DNA from 3 places in the Alteromonas sp. AWJ4_199 genome. Region 1 is predicted to be linked to each of the others. Evidence: predicted binding sites of a transcription regulator. Region 1 holds the regulator's gene; each other region holds the start of a gene.
What was found. The regulator FNR, encoded in region 1, switches genes on or off when oxygen is low (the NO sensors DNR and NnrR bind a similar motif). The targets are predictions, from matches to a motif close to TTGATCTAGATCAA.
Positions count from the first base shown of each region.

Region 2: the regulator FNR is predicted to act here: its motif matches at 7,784-7,797, upstream of ACXAER_RS09980 (OmpW family outer membrane protein).
Region 3: the regulator FNR is predicted to act here: its motif matches at 8,600-8,613, upstream of hemN (oxygen-independent coproporphyrinogen III oxidase).

Region 1 covers NZ_JBSWUR010000001.1:208,506-219,018, forward strand. The annotation lists gene ccoN (cytochrome-c oxidase, cbb3-type subunit I) at 1-1,064, shown strand, start outside; gene ccoO (cytochrome-c oxidase, cbb3-type subunit II) at 1,080-1,685, shown strand; gene ACXAER_RS00875 (cbb3-type cytochrome oxidase subunit 3) at 1,687-1,848, shown strand; gene ccoP (cytochrome-c oxidase, cbb3-type subunit III) at 1,865-2,818, shown strand; gene ACXAER_RS00885 (FixH family protein) at 3,035-3,514, shown strand; gene ACXAER_RS00890 (heavy metal translocating P-type ATPase) at 3,514-5,964, shown strand; gene ccoS (cbb3-type cytochrome oxidase assembly protein CcoS) at 5,966-6,196, shown strand; gene ACXAER_RS00900 (sulfite exporter TauE/SafE family protein) at 6,183-6,842, shown strand; gene fnr (fumarate/nitrate reduction transcriptional regulator Fnr) at 6,888-7,628, shown strand; gene uspE (universal stress protein UspE) at 7,906-8,829, shown strand; gene ttcA (tRNA 2-thiocytidine(32) synthetase TtcA) at 9,057-10,010, shown strand; gene ACXAER_RS00920 (patatin-like phospholipase family protein) at 10,011-10,513, shown strand, end outside.
Region 2 covers NZ_JBSWUR010000001.1:2,281,612-2,292,124, reverse strand. The annotation lists gene rsmB (16S rRNA (cytosine(967)-C(5))-methyltransferase RsmB) at 1-1,101, opposite strand, end outside; gene fmt (methionyl-tRNA formyltransferase) at 1,104-2,054, opposite strand; gene def (peptide deformylase) at 2,063-2,572, opposite strand; gene ACXAER_RS10010 (LysM peptidoglycan-binding domain-containing protein) at 2,792-3,853, shown strand; gene dprA (DNA-processing protein DprA) at 3,894-5,024, shown strand; gene ACXAER_RS10000 (DUF494 family protein) at 5,026-5,502, shown strand; gene ACXAER_RS09995 (DNA topoisomerase family protein) at 5,587-6,129, shown strand; gene tsaC (L-threonylcarbamoyladenylate synthase type 1 TsaC) at 6,163-6,768, shown strand; gene hemF (oxygen-dependent coproporphyrinogen oxidase) at 6,765-7,697, shown strand; gene ACXAER_RS09980 (OmpW family outer membrane protein) at 7,911-8,591, shown strand; gene ACXAER_RS09975 (group II truncated hemoglobin) at 8,707-9,138, opposite strand; gene aroE (shikimate dehydrogenase) at 9,137-9,976, shown strand; gene ACXAER_RS09965 (gamma carbonic anhydrase family protein) at 9,973-10,513, opposite strand, start outside.
Region 3 covers NZ_JBSWUR010000001.1:428,461-438,973, reverse strand. The annotation lists gene ACXAER_RS02010 (peptidase M14) at 1-833, opposite strand, end outside; gene ACXAER_RS02005 (HesA/MoeB/ThiF family protein) at 1,345-2,115, opposite strand; gene moaB (molybdenum cofactor biosynthesis protein B) at 2,240-2,746, shown strand; gene moaC (cyclic pyranopterin monophosphate synthase MoaC) at 2,743-3,222, shown strand; gene ACXAER_RS01990 (MoaD/ThiS family protein) at 3,382-3,630, shown strand; gene ACXAER_RS01985 (molybdenum cofactor biosynthesis protein MoaE) at 3,633-4,106, shown strand; gene modA (molybdate ABC transporter substrate-binding protein) at 4,106-5,245, shown strand; gene modB (molybdate ABC transporter permease subunit) at 5,248-5,943, shown strand; gene ACXAER_RS01970 (ATP-binding cassette domain-containing protein) at 5,945-7,156, shown strand; gene hemN (oxygen-independent coproporphyrinogen III oxidase) at 7,143-8,519, opposite strand; gene ACXAER_RS01960 (SGNH/GDSL hydrolase family protein) at 8,696-9,352, shown strand; gene ACXAER_RS01955 (DsbA family oxidoreductase) at 9,477-10,115, shown strand; gene ACXAER_RS01950 (XdhC family protein) at 10,143-10,513, shown strand, end outside.

The DNA.
Region 1 (10,513 bases):
AATACGCTGAACTAGAATGGCCAATTGATATCCTTTTGGCACTGGTTTGGGTCGCTTATATCATTAACTTCTTCGGAACCCTAGTAATCCGTAAAGTTTCGCACATCTATGTTGCAAACTGGTTCTTAGGCGCGTTCATGTTAACTGTTGCAATTCTCCATATTGGTAACAGCATGGCTATTCCGGTATCTTTCACTAAATCGTATTCACTGTATGCAGGCGCAGTAGACGCTATGATGCAGTGGTGGTACGGCCATAACGCGGTAGGCTTTTTCCTAACTGCGGGCTTCCTTGGTATGATGTACTACTTCGTACCTAAGCAAGCTGGTCGCCCGGTTTATTCATACAGACTTTCAATTGTTCACTTCTGGGCACTTATCTCTCTGTATATCTGGGCTGGTCCTCACCACCTTCACTACACTGCCCTACCAGACTGGACTCAGTCATTAGGTATGGTGATGTCTATTATCCTATTCGTTCCATCTTGGGGTGGTATGATTAACGGTATTATGACGCTATCTGGCGCGTGGCATAAACTTCGCACCGACCCAGTATTGCGTTTCCTTATTGTTTCATTGTCTTTCTACGGTATGTCTACCTTCGAAGGCCCAATGATGGCAATTAAGACCGTTAATGCACTATCACACTACACTGACTGGACAATTGGTCACGTACACTCTGGTGCTCTAGGTTGGGTTGCAATGGTTTCAATTGGTTCAATTTACCACTTAATTCCAGTGCTATTCGGTCAGCGCGCTATGTATAGCACCAAGCTAGTTAACGTACACTTCTGGTTCGCAACTATCGGTGTTGTTCTATACATCGTAGCAATGTGGATGTCTGGTGTACTACAGGGTCTAATGTGGCGTGCAGTAAATGCTGACGGTACGTTAACCTATAGCTTTGTTGAGTCATTAGAAGCATCTAAGCCTTTCTATGTGGTTCGTTTCATTGGTGGTTGTTTCGTGGTAGCAGGTATGCTTGTTATGGCATACAACACATGGAAAACCGTTCGTGCACCTAAAGGTAGTATCGCTGCAGATCCAGCGACTCAGCCAGCGTAGTAAAGGAGACGAATAATGAAAAACGCACATGAGTTAATTGAAAAGAACGTCGGTCTGTTAACGGTATTAATCCTTATCGCTATCAGCTTCGGTGCCATGGTTCAAATTACGCCGTTGATGTTTCAACAGCAAGTAATGGAACCAGTAACAGGCCTACGTCCATATACAGCGCTTGAGCTTGAAGGTCGTGACATCTACATCCGTGAAGGTTGTGTAGGGTGTCACAGCCAGATGATCCGTCCATTCCGCGCAGAAACAGAGCGTTATGGTCACTACAGCGTTGCCGGTGAGTCAGTATGGGAGCACCCTTTCCTTTGGGGTTCTAAGCGTACTGGTCCTGACCTAGCACGTGTGGGTGGTCGTTACAGCGACGAATGGCACCGAGTTCACCTGCTTAATCCTCGTAACGTAGTACCAGAGTCGAACATGCCAGGTTTCCCTTGGCTTGCGGAAAACACGCTTAATGGCGAGTTAACAGCTGAAAAAATGGAAGTATTCCGTGGATTTGGTGTTCCGTATACCGACGAAGATATTGCGGGTGCGAAAGCGGCAGTACAGGGTAAAACGGAAATGCAGGCCCTTATTGCTTATCTACAGTCTCTTGGCACACATTTGAAATAATATGGACCAGGGAATTGTAGGCAGCATTTTTACTGTCATCGTCTTTGTAAGCTTCATCGGCGTCGTGTGGTGGGCGTTTAGCGGCCGCAACAAGAAAAAATTCGATGAAGCTGCAAACCTAGTGTTTGCAGACGAAGAAAAAGAAAAATCAAAAGAAGATTAGCAGGAGTCTCGAACTCATGAGTATGTTTTGGACAATTTGGATTTCAGTGATAACCCTAGGGTTAATCATTGGTTGCTACTTCCTTCTTCGCTGGTGCCTGTCTAACAAGACTGGCGTAGCTGAAGGTGAGTCAATGGGTCACGAATTTGATGGTATTGAGGAGTTAAACAATCAACTTCCTCGCTGGTGGACAATTATGTTCTATATGACCATCGTTTGGGGCTTTATATACCTAGCGCTTTATCCTGGCCTAGGTGCGTATGAGGGTATTTGGGGTTGGAAGAGCTCTAACCAAAATATTCAATCACTAGAAGAGTCAGCTCAGGCGCGTATCGATGCAAAAGAGCAAGGCTACCTAGTAGAGTATGACCGTGAACTAGATTTTGCTGCTGAGAAGTTCGACCCGATCTTCGAAGCGTATGCACAAGTTCCTGTTGAAGAACTGGCTAAAGACCCAGAAGCAAACAAAGTAGGTCAGCGTTTGTTCCTACAAAATTGCTCTCAGTGTCACGGTTCTGATGCTCGTGGTCAAAATGGCGGCTTCCCTAACCTAACGGACAACGACTGGTTGTACGGTGGTTCAGGTGCGAAAATCGTTGAAACTCTTACGCTTGGTCGTAAAGCAGCTATGCCAGCATGGCTAGATGCTATGGGTGAAGACGGTATCGAAGAAGTGGTTAACTACGTACTTAGTTTAAGCGGTCGCGATGTAGACCCTCAGCTTGCAGAAGCAGGTAAAGCTCGTTTCGCAGCGTGTGCGGCTTGTCACGGTATGGACGGTAAAGGTAATCAAGCACTTGGTGCACCAAACCTTACTGACAATATCTGGCTATACGGCGGCAGTCACAGAGCGGTAACAGAAACGCTTACTTACGGTCGTAACGGTGTAATGCCTTCATTCAAGAAAACCTTGGGTGATGACAAAATTCACGTTGTTGCAGCGTATGTTTACAGCCTTTCAAATGATTAATGATTTAAATCATTAAATATCTTAAAAAGCCTCGTTACTACGGGGCTTTTTTTATGAGAAAATACAGCGATATAGGGAGTGCTGTACGAACAATCTTTGTTCACATTTAGTATGTCTCGCAAACATTATATTTATTCTTATTTCCCGGCTAAACATGTAGTTGGGGCAGTAAAAATAAATATGTTGTTAGCGAAGTAAACACGAGAAAAGATTTCAATGAATAGACCCTGGTATAAAGAGTTCTGGCCCTGGTTTTTAATTGCCGTTCCTATTATCACGCTCATTATGGGCGGCGTATTATTAAAGCTTGCTATTAGTACTGAAGATAGCCTAGTGGTGGACGACTACTACAAGGAAGGAAAAGCAATTAATGCGCGATTGGATAAAGAAGCCGTAGCCCGTCGCATGAATATCACTACCGATTTAACCATTGAAGATGGCAGCATAGCGCTAGAGTTTCATTCAGGTATTCCACAAGAAGGTAATGCGGTTAAACTAAGCTTTTATCACGTAACGCTTGAAGAGCGTGATGTCAGCGTTTTATTAAGCCGCGATGCTAGGGGTATTTATCGCGGTTTTGTCGAAGAAGATCTTGATGGTAAATGGCGCGTATCGCTAACCCCTATTGATGATAGCTGGAAAATTCAAAATACCATCTATCTGCCCCACTCTGGCAAGATGAAATTCAATCCATAATGGCCAAGCACGACTGTTACCATTGCGGCTTGCCTATTGCGGGCTCCGACGATGGAAAATTTACTACCGTCATATTAGGGCAGCAACGCGACATGTGTTGTCCTGGATGTTTAGCCGTGGCCGAAGCCATTGTAACCAATGGTCTTGAAGACTATTACCAGTTTAGAACCGAACCGGCGCAAAAATCTGACGATGGCATTCTAGAGACACTCGACAAACTCAAAGTGTATGACGACCCTGCTCTTCAAGAAGAATTCGTTTTTGATGAGGGGCAAGATAAGCAGATTCAATTAACCCTTGAAGGTATCACGTGCGCTGCGTGTGGATGGCTTATCGAAAAGCAATTATCAAAAGTAGAAGGGATAAAGCAAGTCGCGGTAAACGTCCAAGAGCGTCGCGCTTTAGTTACTTGGTCACCGTTTCAAATTAAGCTTAGCCAAATTCTTTCTACACTAAAACGCATTGGTTATATTGGGTCGCCATTTCACCCCGATGAACACGAAGCCAGTTATAAACGCGAACAAAAGACCTTTCTGAAGAAGCTTGGCCTTGCAGGCATTATGACCATGCAAGTAATGATGCTGATGACAGGGCTGTATTTTGACTGGTTTGGCGCTATTGAATTAGAAACTCGACAGTATTTTTACTGGGTTGCCCTTACGCTTACTACACCTGTAGTACTGTACTCAGGCAGCACTTTTTATGTGGGCGCCGCGAAAGCGCTAAGCGCAAGAACGGTTAATATGGATGTACCCGTTACGCTCGCAATATTCGGTACTTACATTGCAGGAATTCGCTCTACTGTATTAGAGCAAGGTGAAGTGTATTTTGAATCTATTTGTATGTTCATTTTCCTGCTATTACTTAGCCGCTTTTTAGAACATCGTAGCCGTCATCGCGCCGCACAGATCTCTGCCAATATGATGCAGTATGTTCCTGTGTCAGCGACTAAATTAATGCCAGATGGCAGCGTTACTGAATGCTTAGCAAAGCAATTAAAAGTGAACGATGTAGTGCTGGTTAAGCCTGGTGAAACCATCCCCATTGATGGGCTGGTAACAGAAGGTAACGCTGCGGTTGACGAATCTATGCTTACCGGTGAGTTTAGCCCGGTGCGCAAGTCAAACAGTAGCACCGTATATGGTGGTACTGTGTGTCAAGACGGCAGCCTTACCATTAAAGTGACACAAACTCTCAAAAATGCACTGGTAAATCAAATTGTAAGGCTGCAAGCAAGTGCTATGGCGAATAAGCCTAAAGCGGCACAAATAGCTGATAACTTTTCTCGATATTTTGTGACAGCTGTCTTGCTGGTTTCTGCCTTAACTTATGGCTTTTGGGCCTATAACGGCAGTGATGATGCGTTTTGGATCACCATTTCCGTGTTGGTAGCAACCTGTCCTTGCGCATTAGGGTTGGCTACACCATCAGCGTTAACCTGCGCTATGGCAAAGTTAAACCGACAAGGTATTTTACTAAAACGCGCCGATGCGCTTGAGCAAATCACTGGCATTGACACTATCGCACTGGATAAAACCGGTACGCTGACACAAGGCAAATTTACCATTTCAAATGCCTGGTATGCTGACGGTGTAGACAGTGACAGTGCACTTTCAATTGCCCGTGCTCTAGAGTCGCGCTCTGAGCACCCTATTGCAAAAGCCTTTAGCCCAAATAAAACCCTTGGCGGTAGTAACGTCCATGGTACGGATAATTCCTCCAGCAGACCTACTATCCACAATGTGGTTAATTTTAGCGTGACGCCAGGAGGCGGCATCAGCGGTGAAATTAACGACACCTTGTTTTCAATGGGCTCTGCCCAATTTTGTGTCCACGAATCACAACAAAATCTTCTTAAGGATTATCCGTCAGCCAATGTCTTTCTCACGGTGAAGGGCCGTATTATGGCGGCGTTTGAGGTAAGCGACACGTTGCGAGAGGATACTCAAGAAACCTTAAATATTCTGGCAAAAAGTCACACCCTTGCAGTATTAAGTGGCGATACACAACAAAACGTGGACGCTCTTACCGCTTCCTTGCCAATATCAACAGCTAAAGGTGGGCTCACACCAGAGCAGAAATACGATGCTGTACAGGCTATGCAGCAATCTGGCGCGAAAGTGATGATGATGGGTGACGGTATTAACGACGCGCCCGTTCTTGCCAGCGCTGATGTGGCAATTGCAGTGGGTAATGCCACAGACGTGGCTAAAACTGCTGCTGATGTCATATTACTTGGCGATCAGCTACTTTCTGTACCTGAACTGATTAAAACCGCTCACCAAGTGAAGCAAAAAATTAGACAAAATATAGGATGGTCGGTAGGTTACAACGTTTTGATTCTGCCTTTCGCCGTGTCTGGCCTACTTTCACCGTGGATGGCTGTTGTTGGTATGTCGTTAAGCAGTATTATTGTAGTCACAAACTCAACGCGACTTTTGAGCAAATAGCATGAGTATTATTTACGTATTAATTCCAATCGCCATTATCATAGTCGCTGTCGCTATCGTGATATTCTTTTGGGCGGTGAAAACTAATCAATTCGAGGATCTAGACCGTCAGGGGTACAGTATTCTATTTGACGATGACCTTCCGCCAGAAGAAAAAAAGCTAGCTGAGCAACGCAAGCAACTTCAAGACAATAAAGTAGACAAAAGCCAAGCGCCAAATGGAAGGGATTAACTACTTCTCTGCCTTTCTTATCGGCTTAGCCGGCGGAGTTCACTGTGTGGGAATGTGCGGTGGAATTGTCGCTGCGCTAAGGATGGTATCGCCTAAAGGCGCTTCAGCACTACCCTATACCCTTGCCTATAACATGGGACGTATAGTGAGCTACACCATCGCCGGAGCAATAACCGGGGCGCTTGGCAAAATAGCAGCCGACTACGTGCCCCTTGCCAACTATGCCCTATCCTTGCTAAGCGGCCTTATGCTGTTGTTGCTGGCCTGTTATTTAGGCAAATGGTGGACGGGTTTAACGGTGTTGGAAAACGCAGGAAAAGGTTTATTTTCCAAACTGCAGCCATTATCTAAGCGTTTTTTACCTTTTAAAACCCCTTTTAGCGCTATTCCCTATGGTTTTATTTGGGGTTGGCTTCCTTGCGGGTTGGTGTATTCCACACTTACCTGGTCTCTCGCGGCGGGGAATGCGCTAGAAGGCGCTGGCATTATGTTCTTCTTCGGTTTAGGTACATTACCCACCTTGCTCGCCGCAAGCGCTGGTAGCCAGTATATAGTTCGATGTTTTCAACATAACCATGTTAAACAAATTATTGCAGGAATAATGGCCATATATGCCGCTTATCTTATTCATAGCGCAATCGTTTAAAAATGGGTGTATTATTGTCGGGTATTCTTTTACAGAGCGTGCATTATGAGCAAAGGAAGCCAATTTTCTATTCACTGTCAAAACTGTAGTTTCAGTCACCTGTGTTTACCGGTGGCGTTAAACAAAACAGAAATCGAATCTCTTGACGATATTATTGAACGCAAGAAGCCGCTTCATAAAGGTGACACTCTGATTCAAACTGGTGATAAATTCCGTTCTCTATTTGCAGTGAGAACCGGTTCATTCAAATCATTTGTGACTAATACCGAAGGTGAAGAACAGATTACCGGTTTCCACTTTCCTGGTGACATTATCGGTTTCGATGCATTAAGAGAGAACAAACACCAAAGCTACACCTCTGCGCTAGAAACAGCCATGGTGTGTGAGCTTCCCTACGAGACTCTCGACGAAATGTCAGTGCAATTTCCAAAGCTGCGCCACCAGATCATGAGCTTCATGAGCGCTGAAATAAAACAAGATCACGACATGATCATGCTTTTAAACAAGCGTACTGCAGAAGAGCGTTTATTATATTTTATCTCACATCTTTCTCAGCGCTTTGAGGAACGCGGCTTTTCCCATAGAGAATTCCACTTAACCATGACGCGCAACGAAATTGGAAACTATTTAGGCTTAACGATAGAAACCATTAGCCGTTTACTGAGCCGTTTTCAGAAGGAAAACATTATCAAGGTTGACGGTAAATTGATCTCTATTTTGGATTTTGATCGGTTAAATACCAAGTTAGAGGCGTTAAATGGCCCTAGCGTAGTCTGTAACGGTTAATTTATTCTTCTGGTATCTTTAGCGCGCTACATGCGCGCTTTTTAGTTTTAACCTTTAAAGTTTCACTGTATTCCCTCACTGGGTTACACGATATCCATCCATTGGGCGTTAAAGCTCCCGTAACATTTGAATTGGCCCTTTTTTTATCAACGAATTATTTAATCCTTGATCGAAAACAACTCACGTTTTTCTAAATGTCGTTTATAGTTAATGTAAACGGTTTTGAAACAATATCGATGTCGACAGCCATACAAAGCTTTGTAGTTGAGGAGACGTTATGATTGAGTGTAAACGAATTCTTGCCGTGGTGGACGCGGAACGTGACAACCAGCCTGCCCTAAGCCGTGCCTATGAACTTGCGTCAAAAACCGGCGCCACGGTTACCGCTATGATGGTGGTATATGATTTGTCTTACGATATGACAACCATGCTTAGCCCCGACGAACGTGAATCAATGCGCGATGCCGTTACAAAAGAGCACGCCAAATGGTTATCTGCCCAGCTAAAAGAACAAGGCTTTTCAGAGACCGATATTGTGGTTGAGTGGAATAACCGTACTTATGAGTCGATTATTTATTACGCCCTTAATAACCAAATCGACTTAGTGGTAAAAGCCACTAAAAAACATGACGACCTTGCCTCAGTGATCTTTACCCCTACAGACTGGCATCTAATGCGCAAGTGCCCACGCCCTGTACTGCTCGTTAAAGAACACGACTGGCCAGAAGGCGGTGAAATTATAGCTGCAGTAAACGTAGGCAGCGAAGATGACGAGCATGCTGCGTTAAACGACAAGCTTACGATCATCGCTAACGATTATGCTTCTTTGTTGAAAGGTAACGTTAATTTAGTGAATAGCTACCCTACAACTCCACTTAACATTGCCATTGAAGTGCCAGAGTTTGACCCTGATACATATCACGATGCGGTAAAAAATCATCATATGAAAGAAATGCGTAGTCACGCGCTGAAATATGGTATTGCAGAAAATAAATGTGTGGTGAAAGAAGGCTTGCCTGAAAAAGTTATCCCGCAAGTGGCTAAAACACTCGATGCCGAGTTAGTTGTAATAGGCACCGTGGGACGGGTTGGTATTTCGGCGGCGCTTATTGGCAATACTGCCGAGCACGTTATTGATGAACTAAATTGTGACGTACTTGCGATTAAGCCAGATGGGTTTGGATCACCGATAACCGTGTAGTTAACGACTTAATTGCGCTTAAATACCAAGACACTTGGTGGCGACAAATGGCGAATCGGCGATGGGCGTTAAAAAACCTGCGCATTTAGCGGTTAATTCCGAGAGTTAATCATACACGCTTAAATCAGTACTTAACGCTTCTCGATAAATTTAACAACACAGCCATAGTCTCGAAAAGGCGCTTTAATGTATAATGGCGCCTTTATCACAAACCAAGCTAGTTAATTATGAGTTTAGGCACAAGCAGTGCTGATGCGCCGACGTTAAACGCCGCGCAAAGTAAGCAAAAGTACAACTTCAACAAACTTCAGAAACGACTTCGTCGCAACGTGGGTAAGGCCATTGGCGATTTCGGTATGATTGAAAACAACGACAAGGTTATGGTGTGTTTATCGGGCGGTAAAGACAGCTATACCATGCTTGATATTTTATTGTTTTTAAAGAAGATTGCGCCTATTCATTTTGATATTATTGCGGTAAATCTTGACCAGAAGCAGCCTGGTTTTCCTGAACATATTTTGCCCGAGTACTTAGACAGCATTGGCGTTGACTACAAGATTGTAGAAGAAGACACCTACTCTATTGTTAAAGACAAAATTCCTGAAGGAAAAACGACTTGTTCGCTTTGCTCTCGTTTGCGTCGTGGTATTTTATACCGCACGGCGAAAGAATTAGGCGCCACTAAAATTGCATTAGGTCACCACCGCGACGATATGCTTGAAACGTTTTTCCTAAATATGTTTCACGGGGGCAAGCTTAAATCTATGCCGCCAAAACTGGTTAGCGATAACGGCGAACATATAGTAATTCGTCCTTTGGCTTACTGCACAGAAAAAGACATTGAAAAATACTCTCAAGCTGCTGAGTTCCCGATTATTCCTTGCAACCTTTGTGGTTCACAGGAAAATCTACAGCGCCAGAACATAAAAGCAATGCTTCAAGACTGGAACCGCCGTTTCCCAGGTCGTATTGAATCAATGTTCCGCGCGCTTCAAAACGTGGCCCCTTCACATCTTGTAGATAGTAACCTTTATGATTTTAAATCTATCGTCACCCAAGACGGCCCCGTTGCTGATGGTGATATAGGATTTGATGAACCTTCTTTTGCTACAGAAAATAGCGCAGATCCCAGTGATGAAGACAACGCTATCGAAGTAGTAAATATTATGGAACCAAAGTAGATGAAGATTGGACTTGCATTAGGTGCCGGTGCCGCAAGGGGCTGGACACACATTGGTATAATTGAAGCTTTGGAAAAACTTGGCGTTAAAATCGACGTTGTTGCTGGTTGCTCCATTGGTGCTTATGTTGGTGCTGCCTACGCAAGTGGCAAGCTAGAAGGTTTAAAAGAATGGGCCTGTTCACTTAGCGACTGGCAGGTACTCGCTCTTATGGGTGTTGGATTAAGACGTGGCGGTATTGCCAGCGGTCAAAAGGTTTTCGACAAACTTGCCAGCGAGTTTTGTGTCTCCTCCTATGAAGAAATGCTGAAGCCCTTTGCGACGGTGGCAACTGACCTCTATACCGGCCGTGAAGTGGTATTTAATTCAGGTCCTATTGGCGATACCATTCAGGCATCCTGCGCTATTCCAGCGCTTTTTGCCCCCGTTGCTCATGGCGATCGCTGGCTAGTGGATGGCGCTGTTGTGAACCCTGTACCGGTGAACTTGTGTCGCCAATTAGG
Region 2 (10,513 bases), 2.1 Mb from region 1:
GCCCCACAGCGTATCTAATATGCGGCGTTGTAGCTGCGCTAAATTGTCGATGTCATTGGATTTTCGAAGCCAGCGAATATCTGGGTGGCGTCGTATAACGCCAGTAGCAGAGCAGGGGGCATCCAGTAATATTCTATCGAAGGGCTTTCCGTCCCACCAAGTTTCTGGATTAGCTGCATCACCCTGCTTAATATCCACAACGTGTTTAAGGCGCGTCATGTTTTCTTCTACGCGTTTTAGGCGTGTAGCGTCGGCATCAAGTGCCAGCACGTACTTAGTATTCGGTTCGCATTCTACAATATGCCCGGTTTTACCACCTGGTGCAGCGCAACAATCTAAAATACGCTCATTTGCTTGTGGCTGTAAGTAGTGTGCGGCTAATTGAGCTGCACCGTCTTGCACCGCAAAGTGCCCTTTATCAAAGCCAGGCAGGGACGTAATGTCTTCACGTTTAGCCAGAATTACTGCATCTGCGTGATTGTCGCTAAGGGTATATTCTACGCCAACACTATCTAGCGCCTCGGTGAATGCTGCCAATGTTGTTTGCAGCTTATTTACACGAAGCCAGATGGGAGCCATAGCGTTAGTTTCGCTACGCACTTGGTCGGCATCGGCGCCATAGGCGTTTTCTATTGCCTTAAACAGCCACTTAGGTAAACCGCTGTTTATAATGGCATCGTCAACGTTTTTGTCGGCAAGGTTCTCTCGCTGAAAATTGCGTAATACCGCATTTACCAAGCCTTTAAGCGCTGCTGCATTTAAATAAGACGCTGCAGCAACGGTTTCACCTACTGCAGCATGGTTACTAACACGTGAAAAGTTAAGCTGGTACAAGCCAAGAAGTATAAGGTGCTCAATAACCTTTTTATTTCCCTTTAAGGGTCTATCTAGCAAAGAGCGTAGCCAGTGTTGCAAAAGGGGAAGGCGACGCATTACCCCTAACGACATTTCTTGAATCCATGCGTTATCTTTGGCGTTGTGTCTGCGCTGAACGCGTTCTAAGCATTCACGCGATGATTTGCCTTGCTCTAAAATTTGATAAATGACCCACGCACAATCTGCGCGCAGGTTTTTTTGCTTGGGAAGGGGTAATGGTTTCACGTTTAGTCCGCTTGTGTCAGACAACGACCCACTTCAAACCACGTTTGGCGAGCATTGATAACGTCTGACGCTGGTAGCGCCTTTTTACCTGGAATTTGAAGTGATGTGATGCAAAGTGCATCGCGCCCGGTAGCGATAGTAATGCCTTCTTTATTGGCACTAACTACAGTACCTGGCTCAACGTCTTTTTCTAACGGCACAACGCTAGCAGACCATACTTTAACGTTCTGATTTTCGACCTTCATCCACGCTACTGGCCAAGGGTTGAAGGCGCGAATGTTTCGTTCTATTTGCTCGGCATCGTCTGCCCAATTGATAAGCGCTTCTTCTTTGGATAGTTTTTTAGCGTAGGTCGCTTGAGAGTCGTCTTGTTTGGTGGGCGTGTAACTATCAAACGCATTAACGACGTCTACCAACGCTTGTGGCCCTAGCTCTGCAAGCTTTTCATATAAGGTGGCGCTGGTATCTTTAGATGCAATGGGTAATGTTGCGATATGCAGCATATCTCCCGTATCTAAGCCTTCATCCATTTGCATTATGGTTACGCCAGTCTCAGCGTCACCCGCCCATATAGCGCGCTGGATTGGAGCAGCCCCGCGCCATTTGGGCAGAATAGAGCCGTGAACGTTAATGCATCCTAGCTTAGGCGCATTTAATACTGCTGTAGGCAATATTAAGCCATAAGCAACCACCACCATTAAATCGGCCTTTAGCAAGGCTAACTCTTCCTGTGCCTCTGGCGCTTTTAACGACTGAGGCTGATACACAGGAATGGCATTTTCTTCGGCTAGCACTTTAACCGGACTAGCTGTAAGCTTTTTACCACGCCCAGCGGGTCTATCTGGCTGAGTGTAAACAGCGATAACATCGTGCTCAGTTTCTAGCAACGCTGATAAGTGCTTAGCTGCGAAATCCGGAGTACCGGCAAAAATCACTTTTAATGGAGTTGTCACGTTATACCTTATGCTTTTGCAGCAAGACGCGCTTCTTTCTCAAGCTTTTTACGAATACGCTGGCGTTTAAGTGGTGAAAGGTAATCAATAAACAGTTTACCTTTTAAATGGTCCAACTCATGCTGAATGCAGATAGCCAGCAGGCCCTCAGCATCTAGCTCAAAAGTCTCGCCGTTTTGGTCTAGCGCCTTAACAGTTATCGCTTCTGCGCGCTCAACTTTGGCGTAGTTACCTGGAACAGACAAGCAACCTTCTTCGCTAATAGTTGAACCATCTTTGCGAGTAATTTCAGGGTTTATAAATACGCGTGGCTCGTTTTGATCTTCCGATACGTCCATTACAACAACTTGAACATGACGGTTAACTTGCGTTGCAGCAAGGCCAATACCGTTCTCGTCTTTCATGGTATCGAACATGTCCGATACCAATTGTTTAATTTCGTCGTTAACTTCTTCAACCGGCTTAGCTACCGTGCGAAGACGTTCATCAGGAAAGCTTAATACGTCTAAAATTGCCATGGCCTATCATTTCACCTTTTCGCTGTATAAATTGGTATACGATCAATTTATTAGCACGCTTTACATAAAGATTTGGGTTATTATTCTAACTTATATCGAGGCTTTCGTGCAGTTTTTTACTAAAGCCTTTAATATTAAATAGATGTACTGATATAGTAATGTTGTCTGGAAAAACAACAATAAACAGCAGGGAGTGTATTAGAGGTGGTAAAATTCAAAATGCGATTCAGTAAAATTCGTAGACCGTTAGCGATAGCACTATGCATGCTATTTGCGCTACCCGCACTTGCGCTTCAACTCAAGGATGATGCGCCAAAAACTTACACAGTAAAAAAGGGAGATACGCTTTGGGGTATTTCAAGCGTATTTTTAAGTGAGCCTTGGTTATGGCCTGAACTATGGCGTACCAACACTCAAATAGAGAACCCTCACTTAATTTATCCAGGAGATGTGATTGTTCTTACTATCGTTGATGGCAAACCTGTATTGTCAGTTCAACGAGACAAACCCTCCTTCAATTTATCACCAAACGCAGATAAAAGAGTAAAACCAAACCCTATTGATGTACTGGCTTGGGAAACTATTGCCCCTTTTATTAAACAGCACACTATTATTGACGAAGCTGCATATGAAATGTTGCCGCGCGTGCTTGGTAATGGCGATGGCAATATTGTTTTCTCTTCTAACGATTTTGTTTTAGGTCAAAAACAAAACAGTACTGAGGAACAGTACAGAGTAGTAAGAAAGCACGATACCATTACCGACCTTAAAGGAAATGTGCTGGGTATTCAGGCGACTCATATTTCGACAGCAGACGTCATAAAAGAAGGTGAATCGGAAGACGCTATCTTGCTTTACATCGATACTGTAAACCAAGAAGCAAGACGCGGTGACAAGCTGTTATCTGGAGGTTTTGAACACCCTGAAAGCTTCGAGCTCAAAGCAGCTACTAGCACTCGTGGTGCTGTGATTGGCGATCTTCACGATCATGATTTACTTGGAAGATACGACGTCGTGATATTGGACTTGGGTAGCAATCAAGTTGAGCCAGGTACAGTTATGGGTATATACGCTCAGGGGCCTTCAATAATTAACGAAGAGAACCCTCGCTATACTGATGAGCCCGGTGCTAAAGGTGACTTGTTTATTAATACGGTTCATCAACCAGCACTTAAAATTGGTGAGTTAATAGTGTTTAAAACCTTTAATGCGGCAAGTTATGGTTTAATTACGCGAGCGAGTAAAGGTGTCAAGCGCGGTAATATAGTTGCTAACCCTTAACCCTTAAAAGTTTCATTGCCGCTTACTATCAGGAGCGGCAATGACGCCTTTTATTTCTAAAAATACTTCAGCATCATCTCAAACGCTAACCGAACAAGATCTTGCTTGGTTGAATTTTGCCTCTGCACACTCAATACCAAGCAAAAAATGGCTTGATGCTATTGTAGCTTCAGGTATAAAACCATTAGATTTATATCAGCACCAATCTGATTTTCCGCATATTCAAGCGTTGACAACAAAAATGTCACCTTCGCGGGTGGGGCGAGCAATTAAATGGCTCGAAAGAGAGGCTAGCCGGTCCATAATATCTATTGAATCACCCTTTTACCCAAAAAGATTAAAGCAGTTAAGTAACCCTCCATTGGTTTTGTTTGTTGAGGGCGAAAGCTCATTGCTCAGTGCGCCACAAGTGGCCATTGTTGGAAGCAGACGAGCAAGCATTCATGGGAAGTCTATTGCTGAAAATTTTGCAAAGGGCTTGTCTGCCAATGGTGTAACGGTTACGAGTGGGCTCGCATCGGGAATAGATGGCGCGGCACATAAAGGAAGCATGAAAGAAAAGGGCGGAACAATTGCAGTTATGGGTACGGGGCCAGATAATTGTTATCCAACGAAAAACCTTTCATTGGCTGAAGAAATTATTGAGTGCCAGGGGGCATTGGTGACAGAGTTCTTCCCTGGTGTAGGCCCTAAACCCTGGCATTTCCCTAGGCGAAATAGAATTATCGCGTCGTTATCACTTGGAACTTTAGTGGTAGAGGCAAAAATTAAGAGCGGTACCTTGATAACTGCGAATTTGGCCGCAGATTTGGGACGAGAAGTATTCGCTGTACCTGGTAGTATCTTTCACGCGTACTCTGAAGGCTGCCATTGGTTAATCCAGCAGGGCGCCAAATTAGTAATTAATATTAACGATATTCTTGATGAAATTAGTTTTCAGCCTGAACAACTGAGCTTGGATGTAAACGAGCCCAACGAAAAAAGTGCAGCGAATAGCTTGGCAACCGATAAATTATTAGCTAGTGTGGATTATGACATCACCGCTATTGATGTTATAGCCCAGCGCAATGCCTTATCTGTATCGCAAGCAATGGCATCTTTATTAGAATATGAGTTGCGTGGTTTAGTAGCCGCTGTCCCTGGTGGTTACGTTAAATTGAGGGGAAAATAATATGTTCGATATCCTCATGTATCTGTTTGAAAACTTCATTCACAGTGAAACGGAAATTCGTGTTGATCAAGACGAATTAACGGAAGAACTTGTGCGTGCAGGTTTCCATCACGATGAGATTTATAAAGCCCTCGCTTGGTTAGAGAAGCTAGCGGCTCTTCAAGAAACGGATATCAAGCCGTACTTGTGTAAAGGGATTAGCACTAGCTTAAGCCGTATCTACACCCACGAAGAACAGATGCGTTTAGATGTGGAATGTCGTGGTTTTCTTATGTTCTTAGAACAGGTTAATGTACTAGATGCGTCTACACGTGAAATGGTGATAGATCGGGTAATGGAAATCGATTCCAATGAATTCTGTTTAGAAGACCTCAAGTGGGTTGTGCTAATGGTACTATTCAACGTACCTGGCAAAGAGAAAGCCTACGAACAAATGGAAGATCTTTTGTTCGAAGAGCCAGATGGCGTGCTGCATTAGTGTAGTCGTAGTCACCGATACTTAAATCTTTACTTACAAAATGCGCTGTGAATCACAGCGCGTTAAGGCCTTAACGTCTAATACATGTCTAAAATAGACCACTCACTTTTTTCAGCGCACGAGCATGCTCTCGATGATAATTTCGGAGATTGCCCCGAGTGCGGTAAACCTCTTCATATAAAGAACAGTAAATCCGGCCCTTTTATCGGGTGTGCGGGCTATCCGGAATGTAGCTTTAGTAAGCCACTTCACGATAAACAAACCACCATACTGAAAACCTTAGACGGTGTAGCCTGCCCTGAATGCGCATCCGACTTAGCCATAAAGAAAGGGCGGTTTGGCATGTTTATCGGCTGTACAAATTTTCCTTCATGCCATCACATAGAGCCCATTAAAGAAAAAGAAGATACTTTGGTGGATTGTCCAAAGTGTAAGAAAGGGCATCTAATCTCGCGTACTAACAAATACGGCAAACAGTTTTTTGCGTGCAACCATTATCCACAATGTCGATATGTGCTAAATTTCACGCCGGTTAATGAAAGCTGCCCAGACTGCGGTTGGGGAGTATTGATAGACAAAAAGGGGCAGTTACAGTGTCCTCAGCCGGCTTGCGGCTATAAAAAGTAATTATACGAAGAACTATACGTAGAGATTAAAACCATGTCTGATATCCAAAATGGGAACGTAAACACGTTTACCCCCGTTGAGGCTAATTCGTCTGAAGTAGACCCTGTTGTTGCCGCTTTTGAAGCGGGAAGTTTAATCGTTTATCCAACCGAAGCGGTAATGGGCATTGGATGTGACCCGGACAACGAAGCAGCGGTAAATGCGTTGTTAGAGATAAAACAACGACCGGTAGAAAAGGGCGTTATTTTAATAGCTGCCAATTACAGTCAGCTATTGCCCTATGTCAACGACAACGCCATACGACCACACCGACGCACCGATATTTTCTCTAGCTGGCCAGGCCCTAATACTTGGCTATTACCTAAGTCGTCATCGGCGCCGGTTTGGTTAACCGGCAAGCATAATAAAATAGCTGTGCGTGTAACTAATCATCCAGTAGTACTAGAGCTGTGCAACAAGTTAGGTAAACCGTTAGTTTCTACAAGCGCTAACTTAACCGGTCAACCGCCAGCCATCACCACTGAAGAAGCAAAAGCCGTATTCGCTGATTCCGTCTTCTACGTTGACGGTGCAGTAGGCGGTGCAACTAAACCCAGTACCATTCGCGATGGTGACACAGCAGAGGTAATAAGAGCATGACGTCAGCAGAATTACTGGACGGTAAAAATGCCGCTGAAGTAATCGAACAAGTAAAAAGCTATCTACTAGGGCTGCAGGACACCATTTGCCAAACCCTCGAGCTCGCCGACGGGAAAGGTCAGTTTGTCGAAGACAGTTGGCAGCGTGAAGAAGGGGGAGGTGGTCGCTCTCGAGTCTTAAAAAACGGTGCGGTGATTGAGCAGGGCGGCGTTAACTTTTCTCACGTGTTTGGCAGTCAAATGCCTGCATCAGCAACGGCAAATCGTCCTGAGCTTGCGGGAAGAAACTTTCAGGCAATGGGCGTATCACTTGTTATTCACCCACATAACCCGTATATCCCAACGTCACACGCTAATGTTCGCTTTTTTATTGCGGAAAAAGAAGGTGAAGCACCTATCTGGTGGTTTGGCGGTGGTTTTGACTTAACGCCGTTTTATCCGTTCAAAGATGATGTTGTGCACTGGCATGATACTGCAAAGAAATTATGTAAGCCGTTTGGCGATAATGTATACCCTAAGTATAAAAAGTGGTGTGACGACTATTTTTATTTAAAACATCGAAACGAAACTCGCGGCGTGGGAGGGTTGTTCTTTGACGACCTGAACGAACTGGGCTTTGAACAGTCATTTGCATTTATGCAGGCGGTAGGCAATGGTTTCATCGATGCTTACGTTCCTATTGTTGAACGCCGTAAGCAAACCGACTTTGGTGAAAGAGAGCGTGATTTCCAACTTTATCGCCGAGGTCGCTACGTCGAATTCAATCTAGTATTCGACCGCGGTACCCTGTTTGGATTACAAACCGGAGGGCGCACAGAGTCTATTTTAATGTCGATGCCGCCCTTAGCCCGCTGGGAGTATTGCTATACGCCGGCACCGGGTAGCGCTGAAGCTAAGTTAACTGACTGGTTAAAGCCTACTGACTGGTGAATTTAACGCAGTAAGGTCGCTTCTACTGTTTTAACTAAAGTCATCAATAACAAAACACGCCGTGTGAAATGAACATACGGCGTGTTTTGATCTGAATCAAGTCCGAATATCATCTTTGTTTCAGTGAGTTATCAAGCTTGCGCTGGATCAATGTTTCTCTTAACCAAGGGCGTAAAGTAGCGTCATCTTAGTTAAACACAAAAGAGACACATCATGCGCAAACACTTTTTATCTGCATCTGCACTTTGCCTTACACTTGCTGCACTTTCACCTTTAGCTAACGCTCATCAACAGGGCGACTGGATTGTTCGTGGCGGTCTTACTACCGTTGCTCCTGACGAATCGACTTCTAACATCGTAGCGGGTGGAACTGATCTTGGCGTGGCCCTTAATATCGATAACGATACTCAACTAGGTTTAAATGTAGCGTACTTTATTACCGATAATATTAATATCGAGCTGCTTGCCGCAACGCCCTTTAAGCACGACGTGAACTTTTCTGTGGCAGACCCTCTAGGCACAGGGAATCAGCTTGGTGAAGTTACACACCTTCCACCTACGCTTACCGCAAACTACTATTTTAATGATGCCAGCTCTGCATTTCAGCCGTACATTGGTGCAGGTATCAACTACACCTTTATCTTTGATGAAGGGTTTACAGGTGCGAATGAAACAGCTGGCTTAAGCGACCTATCGCTTGATAATTCATTTGGCTTATCAGCACAGGTGGGAATGGATTACCAAATAGATACCAAATGGCACATCAATGCATCGGTTCGATTTATTGATATTGATACAGAAGCCACCTTTAAAGTAGGTGATGCTGCTGGAAAGGTGAGTGATATTGAAATAGATCCTTGGGTATATACGATATCGGTAGGTTACACCTTCTAAAGCCTAAACCTAACAGTTGAAGCTTTCACAATTGCACTACTTTATACGCCAACAAGAGCGTAGACAGTAACAGGGGACTTGCGCGTTAAAAGGTTAATCTTTTCAACGCGCTTTTTTATTTTGTATTCACCATGTGATTGGCAAGTTGATCGAGTGCATCAAGTAACTGTTGAGCTAAGGCGATATCTTCAACCGTTTTAAACATGGCTTTTCGCATACAATACATCCACTGGGCCTTTAACTCTGGTGTTACGGTGTAGGGAAGGTGGCGTGCACGTAGACGCGGGTGGCCAAATTGCTGCTGATAATCATCAGGACCACCCAGCCATAAGCTTAAATATAAAAAGAATACATGGCGAATTCTGTCTAATGGCTGAGGGTGAATAGCAAGTAGTTCATTGGCTAATGGGTCGGTCTCCATAATGTCGTAAAACGTATTTGCTAATTCCCGTACTTTCTCCTCTCCACCTATACGCTCATATGGTGTACTCTGCGAAGCACGACTATCGCTTTTCTTCTTTATATTAAATAAGTCTCGTATTCCCATGAAAAAATTCGCTGTATTCGGAAATCCTATTGCACAGAGTTTATCACCAACTATTCATCAAATGTTTGCAGATCAAGTTGGAGAAAAGATTTCTTATGAAAAGATACTTGCGCCTGAAGATGGTTTTGTTGAAGCTGCTAAAGCGTTTTTAGCTCAAGAAGGTGCTGTAGGCTGCAATGTTACCATGCCTTTTAAGCTTGATGCCTTTAACTTAGCAAAGGTAGATGACCAAGCAGCTAAAGATGCACAAGCTGTTAATACTCTAATGAATGGTGACAGCGGTGAACTGCTGGGGTTCAACACAGATGGTGTGGGGTTGGTAAATGATTTACTTAATAGTGGAGTGGAAATTAAGGGCAAACGCGTGTTGCTTATCGGTGCCGGCGGCGCAGCCCGAGGCGTTATTTCTCCGTTGTTAAAAGCGGGTGCTGCTTCACTGACTATTGCGAACAGAACCAAAGCAAAAGCTGAAGAAGTCGCAAGCGCCACGTCTAACGCTAAAGTGCAGGTGGTGTCCCTTGAAGATATCGCAACGATAGCACCTCATATTATTATCAATTCAACAGCCGCTAGTTTAAGTAATGAGTTGCCGTGTAGTTTGAACGATGGTGTTTTAGAACACTGTGAAGTGGTTTACGACATGGTTTATAAAAATTCACCTACGCGCTTTATGAGAGATGCGGCCGAACTAGGTGTCAGTACGCAAATAGATGGGTTAGGGATGCTGGTTGAGCAAGCGGCAGAAGCTTTCTATATATGGACACAAAAGCGCCCCGATACCTCGGACATTGTGAAACAGGTTAGAGATATTGTTGAGCAAAGTGAGAAGCGAAACTAGTTCGCTTCTTCAAGGTACTCATTTTTCAATACAACATAGTTAACGGCAGACTGTTTTAGAAATGCCAATTCAGCGTCGTTGAGTGGCCTTTTCTTTTGCATGGGGTTTCCAACGTAAAGAAATCCGCTTTCTAATCTTTTGTTTGGAGGTACTAATGTACCTGCGCCAATGAACACATCGTCTTCAACAACAACGCCATCCATTACAATAGCGCCCATACCGACCAGAATACGATTACCCAATTGGCAGCCATGCAGCATACACTTATGCCCAACGGTAACGTCCTCACCAATAATAAGTGGGAAGCCGTTGGGGTTTTTCTCAGATTTACGGGTAACGTGTAAAACACTGCCATCTTGAACATTAGAACGGGCACCAATACGAATTTTGTTCACGTCACCGCGTGCAGCAACCAGCGGCCAAATACTCGCATCATCTTCTAAAACTACATCACCGACGATTCTTGCCGAGTCATCAACATAGACTTTCTCTCCTAATGTAGGAGAAACACCTTTAAAACTATCAATCGATTTATAC
Region 3 (10,513 bases), 220 kb from region 1:
TCGCATTCGTGCAACACGCCTTTGGCGTTTAAGTAGCTAAGAATGCTAGTGGCATCTATGTTACCTTCGTTAAAGTCGATAACTTCTTGGCTACCCATTTCAAGTGTGAAAGCCTCAACATTAAAGCTAATCTCGCGCTCTAAATTGCTTTTTATACTTTCTTGCAGTGTCCACCACGGGCAAAATGTCGCTTCGTCTAGTGCACCTGCAAATACGTTAGGTATAAAAATACAGTGGGGAATGTTAAACAGCTTGGCGCTGTCTTTGGCGTATTCAGGTATATAAACGTGGCGGGTAGACACAGGACCGTTGTGGAGATCCAATACAAAGTCGGCGTTCACCGCCATTTGTTGTAGTTTCAGGTTTAACTGTTGCGCCAAGCCTAACCCCCAGGGTTCGGCCAGTTTGTTGTCGATAGCATTAGAAAGGTGCGCACGAAAACGTTGTTTTATGCCTTCAATAGACTCTTCGCGTGTAACGGTTTTGGCGAAATGCTCTACTGCTTCTTTATCGAAGAAATAGCCGCGGTTCCAGTTTGTGCCGTTCACAGGGTCGAACCGGCCTAATGTGTACTCACCGGCTTTAATGTTAGTACCAATGGGATTACAGTTGGGTACTAAGATAATTTCGCCGCAAATATCCATGTTTTTCAAGCGCTGAATAAGATGATAGATAACTACATTACCTTGCACTTCAGCACCGTGAATAGAGCTTTGAATATACACGGTGGGGCCAGGGCGCGCGCCCTTCATTCGATAAATTGGCACGTTCATATTACGTCCAGACGCGTTTTGCGCCACTACCATGTGTTTTTTTACTACTTGGGTTGTCATTTAAATCAACCTATTTTCTGTCTATTTTTCTAACGAAAACGCGGCAATCATATTGATAGGAGTATTTGTAACGACCCAAGCGTTTTCAGATGATTGCTCAAAATACATAAATCGTAACATTTTGATGATTGTTCAGTGAAACTATTTCCAAATAGCACCGTCTCAAAAACTATCTATTTTCAGAATGAAACTGTTATGAAACTAACAAAAATAATTCCCTTAACTATACTGCTGGTTTTGGCTTCTGGGTGTACGTCGAAACAGTTGTATAACGCAGCGCAACAAAACCGGTTACAAAACTGCAGCGAATTGCAGGGAGCGCAACGAGATGAGTGCGAAGCACGGTATCAAAAAGACTATGAAACTTACGAACGTGAACGCCAAGAAGTCTTAAACGATAAAAAGTGATTTTGTGAATGTTAAAGGGCAGGTCTCTATACCGTAATGGATAGCAACGATTACGTTTAATAGTTACCTGCCACCTAAAATTTTATGGTTTCTTTAATTGCGTTCAGCAAGCACATAGCTCGCAGTCCACGCCTTTAGGTAGCTTCCAGTTTCGCCACTCGTGCGACAGTGCATCAAACGTCATTAACGTGTTTTTAGGGATGTTATCGAAATCCATCAATACTTGCATAGCCAACATAGCTTGGTAAGTGCCAACAATGTTTACCACAGGAGAGAAAATCCCTGCCTCGACGCAGCTTAAATCGGGCGATTCAAAAAGCGTCCGCAAGCATGCATAGCAACGGCTCTCACCGGGTATAGCTACGAAAAGCTGGCCTTCAAAGCGAATGGCTGCGCCCGACACCAGTGGAGTATTTAATTTAAAACACAATACGTTGATTAAATCCCGCGAATCGATGTTGTCAGTGCAATCAAGCACAACGTCAGCACGCTCTATGGCCTGTTTTAACGCTGGTGACAGCTGGCTAATGCCGGGCGATGAAAACTGTTGTGCGATAACGGTAATGTCGCAGTCACTGTTTATGGCAGTAAGCCGCGCTTTTGCTGCCTCTACTTTACTTGTGCCAACATCTTGTTCGCTAAACAAGGTTTGCCTTGGAAGGTTAGTGGCCTCGACTGTGTCGTGGTCGATAAGTGTAAGAGAGCCCACGCCACTGGCGCAAAGGTTAGTGGCGGCCGCGGTGCCAAGCCCGCCAATACCAATGATACAAATATTGGCGTTTAGCAGCGCTTCTTGACCGTCTAGGTCCACTTTGGGAAGCACAATGTGGCGGTTATAACGCATAGCCTGCTGATTAGTTAGGCTTTTAGACATAGTTTATGCCAACTTAGTTGTTGAATTCATGGCATGCACCCTTATAAAGTGATTACCAAATAGTATTTTGGCTGGTACTTTATCAAAAACCGCCAAAATGTCGCATATCAAATTAGGATTTCATATGTCAGTTGTCAGCCAACCCCTTAATATTGCCGTTCTTACTATTTCAGATACGCGCACCCTCGAAAACGACAAGTCGGGAGATTACCTGAAAGAGGCGCTTACCTCGGTTGGCCATAACCTTTACGATCGCGATTTGGTGAAAGATGATATTTATCAGCAGCGTGCCGTGGTGTCGAAGTGGATTGCTGATAGAAACATTCACGCGGTATTAATTACCGGTGGTACAGGTTTTACCCACCGTGACTCAACGCCAGAGGCCATTAGCGTATTGTTCGACAAAGAAGTGGACGGCTTTGGCGAGCTATTCCGTCAAATTAGCTATGAAGAGATTGGTACGTCAACTATTCAGTCTCGCGCAATAGCGGGCTTCGCCAATAATACGGTTATTTTCTGCCTGCCAGGCTCAACAGGCGCGTGTCGAACAGCGTGGGAAAAAATTATTTCTAGCCAGCTTGATGCCGACTTCAGACCGTGTAACTTCGTAAAGCATTTGGTGGGAGCATGAGTACGTTTAGCCATCTAAATGCTGGCGGCGAAGCCAATATGGTAGATGTTAGCGACAAAGATGTTACCAAGCGAGAAGCCACAGCAGAAGGCTTCTTGTACGTAAGCGAAGACGTTATTCGCCAAATCTCTGAAGCAAAAATTGCAAAAGGGGATGTATTCGCTGTTGCCCGAGTAGCGGGTATTCAAGGGGCGAAACGCTGTGCTGATCTTATTCCTCTTTGTCACCCACTGGCACTGTCGAAGGTTGATATAAACTTTGACATTCAGGCCGATCAAAACCGAATTAAAGCCACCTGCTATTGCAAACTAAGTGGTAAAACTGGTGTTGAAATGGAAGCGCTAACGGGCGTAAATGTGGCGCTGTTAACCTTGTTTGATATGTGCAAAGCCATCGACCCTGGCATGCACATGGAAGGAGTACGGGTGCTGGAGAAAAAAGGCGGTAAGACTGGCCATTGGCAGTCTGCTAACTAGTGGGCAAGAAGAAAGGTGCACTTTAAAAATAACGAGCATAACGTGTTCGCGCGCTCATTAGACAAGGTGTTTTAGAATTATCGTCGTTCAGAAAATTAAGATAAACCAGTCAGCACACGCGAACAAGGCGTCGTTAAGAATTTATAAAAAAGGCAGAACATGCATATAACGCTGAAAACATTTGCACAAACCCGAGAGATTACGGGCGAAGACAATATTACGCTTAATTTAAGTGACAACAGCACCATTAAAACTGTGTTATCGCAGCTTAAAACTCGTAGCGACAAATGGGCGTTAGCATTAGAGGGCAGTGTGCTGACTGCCCGAAACCAAGAACTTTGTGATACTGAAACTGTACTTAGCGACGGTGACGAACTTGCGCTCTTTCCTCCTGTGACTGGGGGATAGCTATGTTCGCGCTAGTTCAAGTTGAAGACTTCGACCAAGGTGAGCTGTACGAAAGGCTAAAACAGTCGGCAGACGAGAAGGCCTGCGGTAACACCGGCGCTATTGTTACTTTTACTGGACTGGTGAGAGATTTTAATAACGCTGGCGACATAGACGGCATCGAATTAGAGCATTACCCGGGCATGACTGAAAAAGCATTAATGCTGCTGGTTGAACAAGCTATTGATCGTTTTTCACTTAACAGTGCTGGCGCGCTGCACAGAGTAGGGCGTATATATAATAATGAGCAAATTGTATGGGTAGGTGCTGCGGCCCCCCATCGCCAAGCGGCGTTTGATGCTGCAAGCTATTTAATGGATATGCTTAAACAGTCTGTGCCCCTATGGAAGAAAGAGTTCAAGGGCGATAGATCTGAATGGGTTGCGGCAAAAGCATCTGACGATAAAGCTGCACTCAAGTGGATGCATAAAAAGTAATGGCTTTTTCTTTCGCAACGGGACATGCAAGCTTTTACAAGTCTTTTATGTTCCTTTTGACTAGCCTTAGTTTGTTTACAGGAGCCATGGCTTTTACGAGCTTTGCAGCGCAAGCGGGCAGTCTTGAAGCAACGCCTGCGCCTGTAAGTGAAAGCAGCGGTATTAATTCCGGTGAACAGAGCTATCCTGACGCGTTTGAGCGGGATGAAAAGATAAACGTGGCTGTAGCTGCAAACTTTGCAAAACCGCTTAGAAACATCGCAAAGCAGTTCACCCTGCTCACAGGCATAGATGTAGCGGTAACCGTGTCTTCTAGCGGTACCTTGTATGCGCAAATTCAACATGGTGCGACGTTCGATGTGTTTTTATCGGCAGATCGCGCTAGGCCACAAGCCTTGGCGGAGAATAACCTAGTACACAAAAGCAATGTGGTGGATTATGCGAAAGGCAAGCTGGCGTTTGTTTATTCTGGCGACTTGTCTGATGCACAAAGCTGCAAGCATGTTGCTGGAGAGACAAAAGAACAAATAAATGTTCAGCGTACTGACTGTTTGTCTAAGCAGCTTATTAAATTAATCGGAAATCCACAAAACAAGTTGGCTATCGCTAATCCAAAACTTGCGCCCTATGGTACTGCTGCACAGCAAACGTTGCAGAATTTATCCCTATGGCAATCATTTTTGCCACACAGAGTAATGGGCAAAAACGTCCTACAAACCCTTCAGTTTTATACCACAGGTAGTGTTAAAGGAGCCTTTGTCGCGTATTCGCTCGCTCTCGATTTACCTTCTAATTTTGCGAGTACCGTTGATGTAAATAATGTCGCCCCCACGACGGTCATTAGTCCTGTGCCAGAAATCTTGTACCAACCCATCATTCAGTCGTTAGTCGTTAACAGCAAAACAGCAGCAGTCCTCACGCCGAATCTGTTCGATGTGATAGCGATTGGTGAACCACAGGCTTTAGAAGAGCCTGGCGAGGAAAATAAACATCAAGCTTCTAAGCAGTTCAATTTAAGCGACGCTAATGGCGTATCATCTGCTAGCCTGTTTGTGCAATATTTGATGTCGCAAGGAGTTCAGCACAGCTTGATTGAATGGGGTTATGAGCCAGTGAATACACTTGGTGTTGGTCAATAGATATGCTCAATGAATTCTTTGGAGCGTCGACCCTTGAAGCCATATTACTTACTTTAAAACTGGCTTTTATCACCAGCGGTTTGCTGTTGTTCATTGCATTGCCGCTAGCGTGGTTTTTAGCTAATTGGCGGAGCAAAGCCAAGCCTTTTGTTATGTCGATACTCGCGTTGCCGTTGGTGCTACCCCCAACAGTACTCGGGTTTTATCTGCTTGTTGCGTTTTCGCCACAAAGTGCGTTGGGGCAGGGATGGCAAAGCCTTACTGGCAGAAACCTAGCATTTAGCTTTGAGGGTTTGGTGCTGGGGTCGGTAGTCTACTCGCTTCCTTTTGCTTTACAGCCTTTGTACAGCGGCTTTTCACAATTAGATAATCGTTATTTAGATGTGGCAAAAACGTTGGGGTTTTCCCCCATCGAGGCTTTCATGAAAATAGTGCTACCTTTAAGCAAAGCGCCTATTGTCGTGGCGCTAGGTTTAAGCTTTGCCCATACCATTGGTGAGTTTGGCGTGGTGCTAATGATAGGCGGTAACATTCCAGGGGAAACCCAAGTACTGTCTATAGCGCTCTATGAACAGGTAGAGGCGTTGGAATACGACAGCGCTCATAACCTCTCTATTGCCCTTTTGGTATTTTCATTCCTAATGCTCGCAGCACTGTATCGCTTCAATGGCATGACTCGTGGTGAAGAAGGGCGCTAACATGAGAATATCAGCGCATTTACCAAATCGCATTGATGCACAAATCTCACTGCAACCAGAAAGCCGTTTTATCGGCGTTACCGGTCCATCAGGTGCGGGCAAAAGCAGCTTGTTTCGGGCGCTTGCTGGCGTGGAAAAAAGCGCAAAGGTCGAAACACCATGGCCGTCTCAAAAAGTCGGCATCGTGTTTCAGCAGCCTATGTTGTTTCCTCATACCGATGTTCGGGGTAATTTAGCCTTAGCGCAGCGTCACGCTAGCCCTAATGCAATGCCTATCGATGCGTGTTTGCGCGGTTGCTATTGTGAACATTTAATCGATAAGCCGATTCATGCACTATCTGGTGGTGAAGCGCAGAGAGTCGCGATTGCGCGAGCGCTGGTCAATGGGCCAGGTGTGCTATTACTCGATGAATCGTTAAGCGCTATTGATGTCTTTACCCGTCGTAAGATTTATCAGTTTTTGAAAAATTTGTGTGTGTCGGGTCAGCTTACCTGCTTTGTGATTTCTCACGACTTAGACGATCTTGCCCTGTTCAGCGATGAGTTGATTTACATTGATCGCGGCCTCGCTGAGCTCTGTGGCCCAACGCGGGATGTGCTGGCTCGAGTGTTCGAACGAGAAAGTTTTACAACACCCTCTAGCGTGCTTGAAGGAGAGACGGTAGCCACGCCACACAAAAGAGACAGTAATAACCAGAATAAAAACGCTGGTAGCAATCACAATACCAACAGCGACAGGCAAGAAGGTCAATACGGCTCTGCAATTTTGACCGATGACAATAGTCAAGCTGTCAACGGAATAGTGCTGATATTAGTAGCGGGGCACGAGATTTATGTCAGTGAGGAATCTGTATCGTATTTCCCTCAACATGGCAGTGAACAGCTATCTGCCCGTTTCGCGGTTAAGGCCTGTGATGTCAGTATCGACACCAACATTACTGATTTTGGTAATGCCAGCACAATTAGCATTTTAAATGCGCTGCCTTGCGTTATATCCAGCATTAACCCTGTATCTACAACGCTAACCACTACCAAAAGCGAACCTCAAATCGTCCAAACCCAGCAAGGCAAAACTCACAGTGCTAAGGTGCTGCTAAAGCTTAACGTTATAAACACCAACCAAACGCTTTATGCCAGTATCAGCCACCTTTCTTTAACGCGCCTTCACCTTGAAACGGGGATGCAGATAATAGCCAGATTTAAATTGCCTTAGAGTAGTTGACGAGTGTTTCATCCACGTTGAGATAGGCATCGAATCGAGCGCAAATAGCACGTATATAAATACGCGCTGATTCGGGAACTCTAATGTACTTAGGCGTAATTTCAACAAGGCCATCTTCATGTAGCCCTGCTAAGTTTTCCAACGACTGTGAAAAATACTCATCAAAGATGATGTGATGCTCATCTGAAATCTGCTGTTTGTCTACGAACAAGTTGCACATCAAGCTTGATATCACGTCTCGGCGAATAAGGTCGTCTTGCGTTAGTGAGAGCCCAACCTTGGCTGAAGGCAAATGGTTGTCTAATCGCTGATAGTACTCTTTTAAATCTTTCGCATTTTGTGCAAAGGCATTACCAATTGTACTGATAGCCGATACGCCGACGCCGATTAAGTCAGTATCGCCTCGCAGTGTATAGCCTTGAAAATTTCGGTGAAGCTCGCCTTTATTTTTAGCAATGGCTAACGCGTCCTTGCTTAAGGCAAAATGATCAAGGCCAATCAACTCATATCCCACGCCAGTAAAGCTATTTACCGCAAGGGCATAAAGCGCCGCTTTTTCTTCGCTGGTAGGCAGTGTTTCTTCTGCAAACTTTCGCTGCGCCGCGAATCGTTCAGGTAAATGAGCGTAACTAAAAAGTGAGATACGATCGGGCATCATGGCTTTCGTTGCAGCTATAGTCGATTTAAACGTTTCTAGGGTTTGGTTCGGCAGTCCATAAATGAGATCTAAGTTTACTGAATCGAAGCCTAGCGTGCGGGCTTCAAACACCAAATTAGCAATATGTGACGTGCTTTGTACTCTGTTAATTATTTTCTGCACATTGTAGTCGGTGTCTTGAAGGCCAAAGCTTATGCGGGTGTAGCCTAAGCTTCTAAGGCACTTTAAATAGGCACCGTCCACGTTTCTAGGGTCTAGTTCAATAGACAGCTCCGCACCTAGTTCAAACGTGAAATGCTTCTTTAAAAGATAAATCAAAAATGTGTGCTGTATTTCGCTCAGAAAACTGGGTGAGCCCCCCCCTAAGTGCAGCGAAACCACGCGCTTGCCCTCGGCTAAATAACGCTTAGACAGAATTTCTTTCTCTAGGTAGTCTAAGTAGTCGTCGGCTTTTTCATTGTGGCGAGTGACTAATTTATTGCACCCGCAGTAATAACAAAGCGTTTTGCAAAAAGGGATATGTACGTACAAACTTACGGCGGGCGCTTTGGAAACAGCTAGTGCTTGTGGGTATATATCTTCTTCTAACGGTTCGAACTTAAGTGCCGTAGGGTACGATGTATAGCGCGGGGCGTGTTGGGCATATTTTTTTACAGTAGATGTGTCGTGGCTTTGCTTTACAGCATTGGTGTTCATTTTTTATATACCCTATTGAGGTGGCCTAGCGCCTATTAAGCGAAACATGTTGAGCATATCGTATTGGCTAAGGGAAGAAATTGATCTATTTCAAAGTTTTATTGTTAAACGCCGCAATTGCTCTTTTGCTTCCAATCGTTTTCTTACAAGCGTTATGGGTGAGAGGGAGAACGGCCGTGTTGCCAGAGCCTAGCGGAGACAGGGTGCTTTGTTCAATAAATGATAAAGAAGCACCGAAAATCAACGTACTAGTCATTGGGGACTCGGCTGCAGCAGGTGTAGGGGCGGCAACGCAAGAAGGGGCGTTAACTGGGCTGATTTATTCAAGCCTTTCACAACACGGTCCAACCCGTGTTTTGTTGCACGCTAAAACAGGCTATAAGAGTGAAGACGTACTTAACCTTTTACAACAATTACCAAAGCAACACTTTTCAACAACGCTCATTTCCATTGGGGTTAATGATGTTACCAAATTTGTTTCGTTAAAACGCTGGCAGTACAACATCTCGGTAATCGAGTCTCTTTTAAGCCGAAAGTTTGGCTGCCAAAATATTTTGTTTACTGCATTGCCGCCTATACATGCGTTTCCGGCTTTGCCCCAACCTTTAAGAGGTTTACTCGGCTTTAGAGCGCTTTTGCTAAATGAAGCGATGGAAGAACGTATTGCCAACTGCCCGAACTCTGAAGTGCTTCATATTAGTGCACTAAAGCTAGGCGGAAGTGCAAAAGAGGTAAAACAAAGCGGCTTGATGGCAGAGGATGGTTTTCATCCATCTTCCAAAGGCTATGGTATTTGGGCGCGGTCAGCGCTAACGCGATTTCGATCATCTTAGCTTTCCAATACGTATATTAATTACATATAGGGTTGAAGTTTCTTTTTGTAACCTCATCTAAGGTGGCTTAAGTCAATGAACACAAAGAGAACACGGATAAACGGGTTCTAAAAGGGGAGTTGTTATGCAAAAAGTAACGGTAAACATGGTATCCGACGTAGTGTGTCCATGGTGCATTGTTGGGTATCAGCGATTACAAGAAGCAATAAAAACTCTCGATAATATTGAGGTGGATATCAAGTTTCACCCATTCGAGCTGAATCCTAACATGCCAGAACAAGGACAAAATCTGCGCGAGCATATAATGGAAAAGTATGGCATTAGCGAACAGCAAAGCGCTGATAACCGAGCTCGACTTGTTGAAGCGGGCGAGGCGTTGGGGTTTGCGTTCAATTTTACTGACGATTCGCGTATGCAAAACACGTTCAAAGCCCATCAACTTGCTCATTTAGCGGCAAAAAAGGGCCTTGAAGAAGAGATGAAACTGAGCTTGTTTAAAGCGTATTTCACTGATGGTAAAAATGTGAATGATCAAAAAGTGTTGGTCGAGATTGCTGACGCAATAGGTCTTGATGGGGGAGAAGCTGAAGAGGTACTTCAAAACGGTATATACGCACAAGCAGTGCGCGAAGAGGAAGCGACTTGGATGCAGCGGGGTATTCAAAGCGTACCCACGTTCGTGATAGGCAACCAAGGAATAGCCGGTGCCCAAGAGCCAGCAACTCTTGCCGCATTTATCACCCAAGCAGCAACACAGCAGTAAACAGGTTTAACGGGGTTTGAGGTAGTTATGAGTAATCATGTGAACCACTTGCTAGCGCAATGGCTTCCGCTAAAAGACAAGCACAAGTGGGTGCTGGGTTTCATTTTTAAAACCGAAGGCTCTTGCTATCGCAAAGCGGGAGCCATGATGTTGTTCAGTGATGCTGGACATCAACTAGGTATTCTAAGCGGAGGTTGCTTAGAAAGTGATATTGTAAAAAAAGCCCAGCGCGTAATGACAGACGGTGTTAGCCGCACTGCTGTTTACGATGATGAAGATGAGGAAGATATCGCTTTTAAGTTGGGCGTAGGCTGCGGAGGCGTGGTGCATTTGGCGCTTGTGCCGGTCAACAAAGGCAATAACTACCTTTCTCTGGATGAAGTAAGCCAGACTCTATC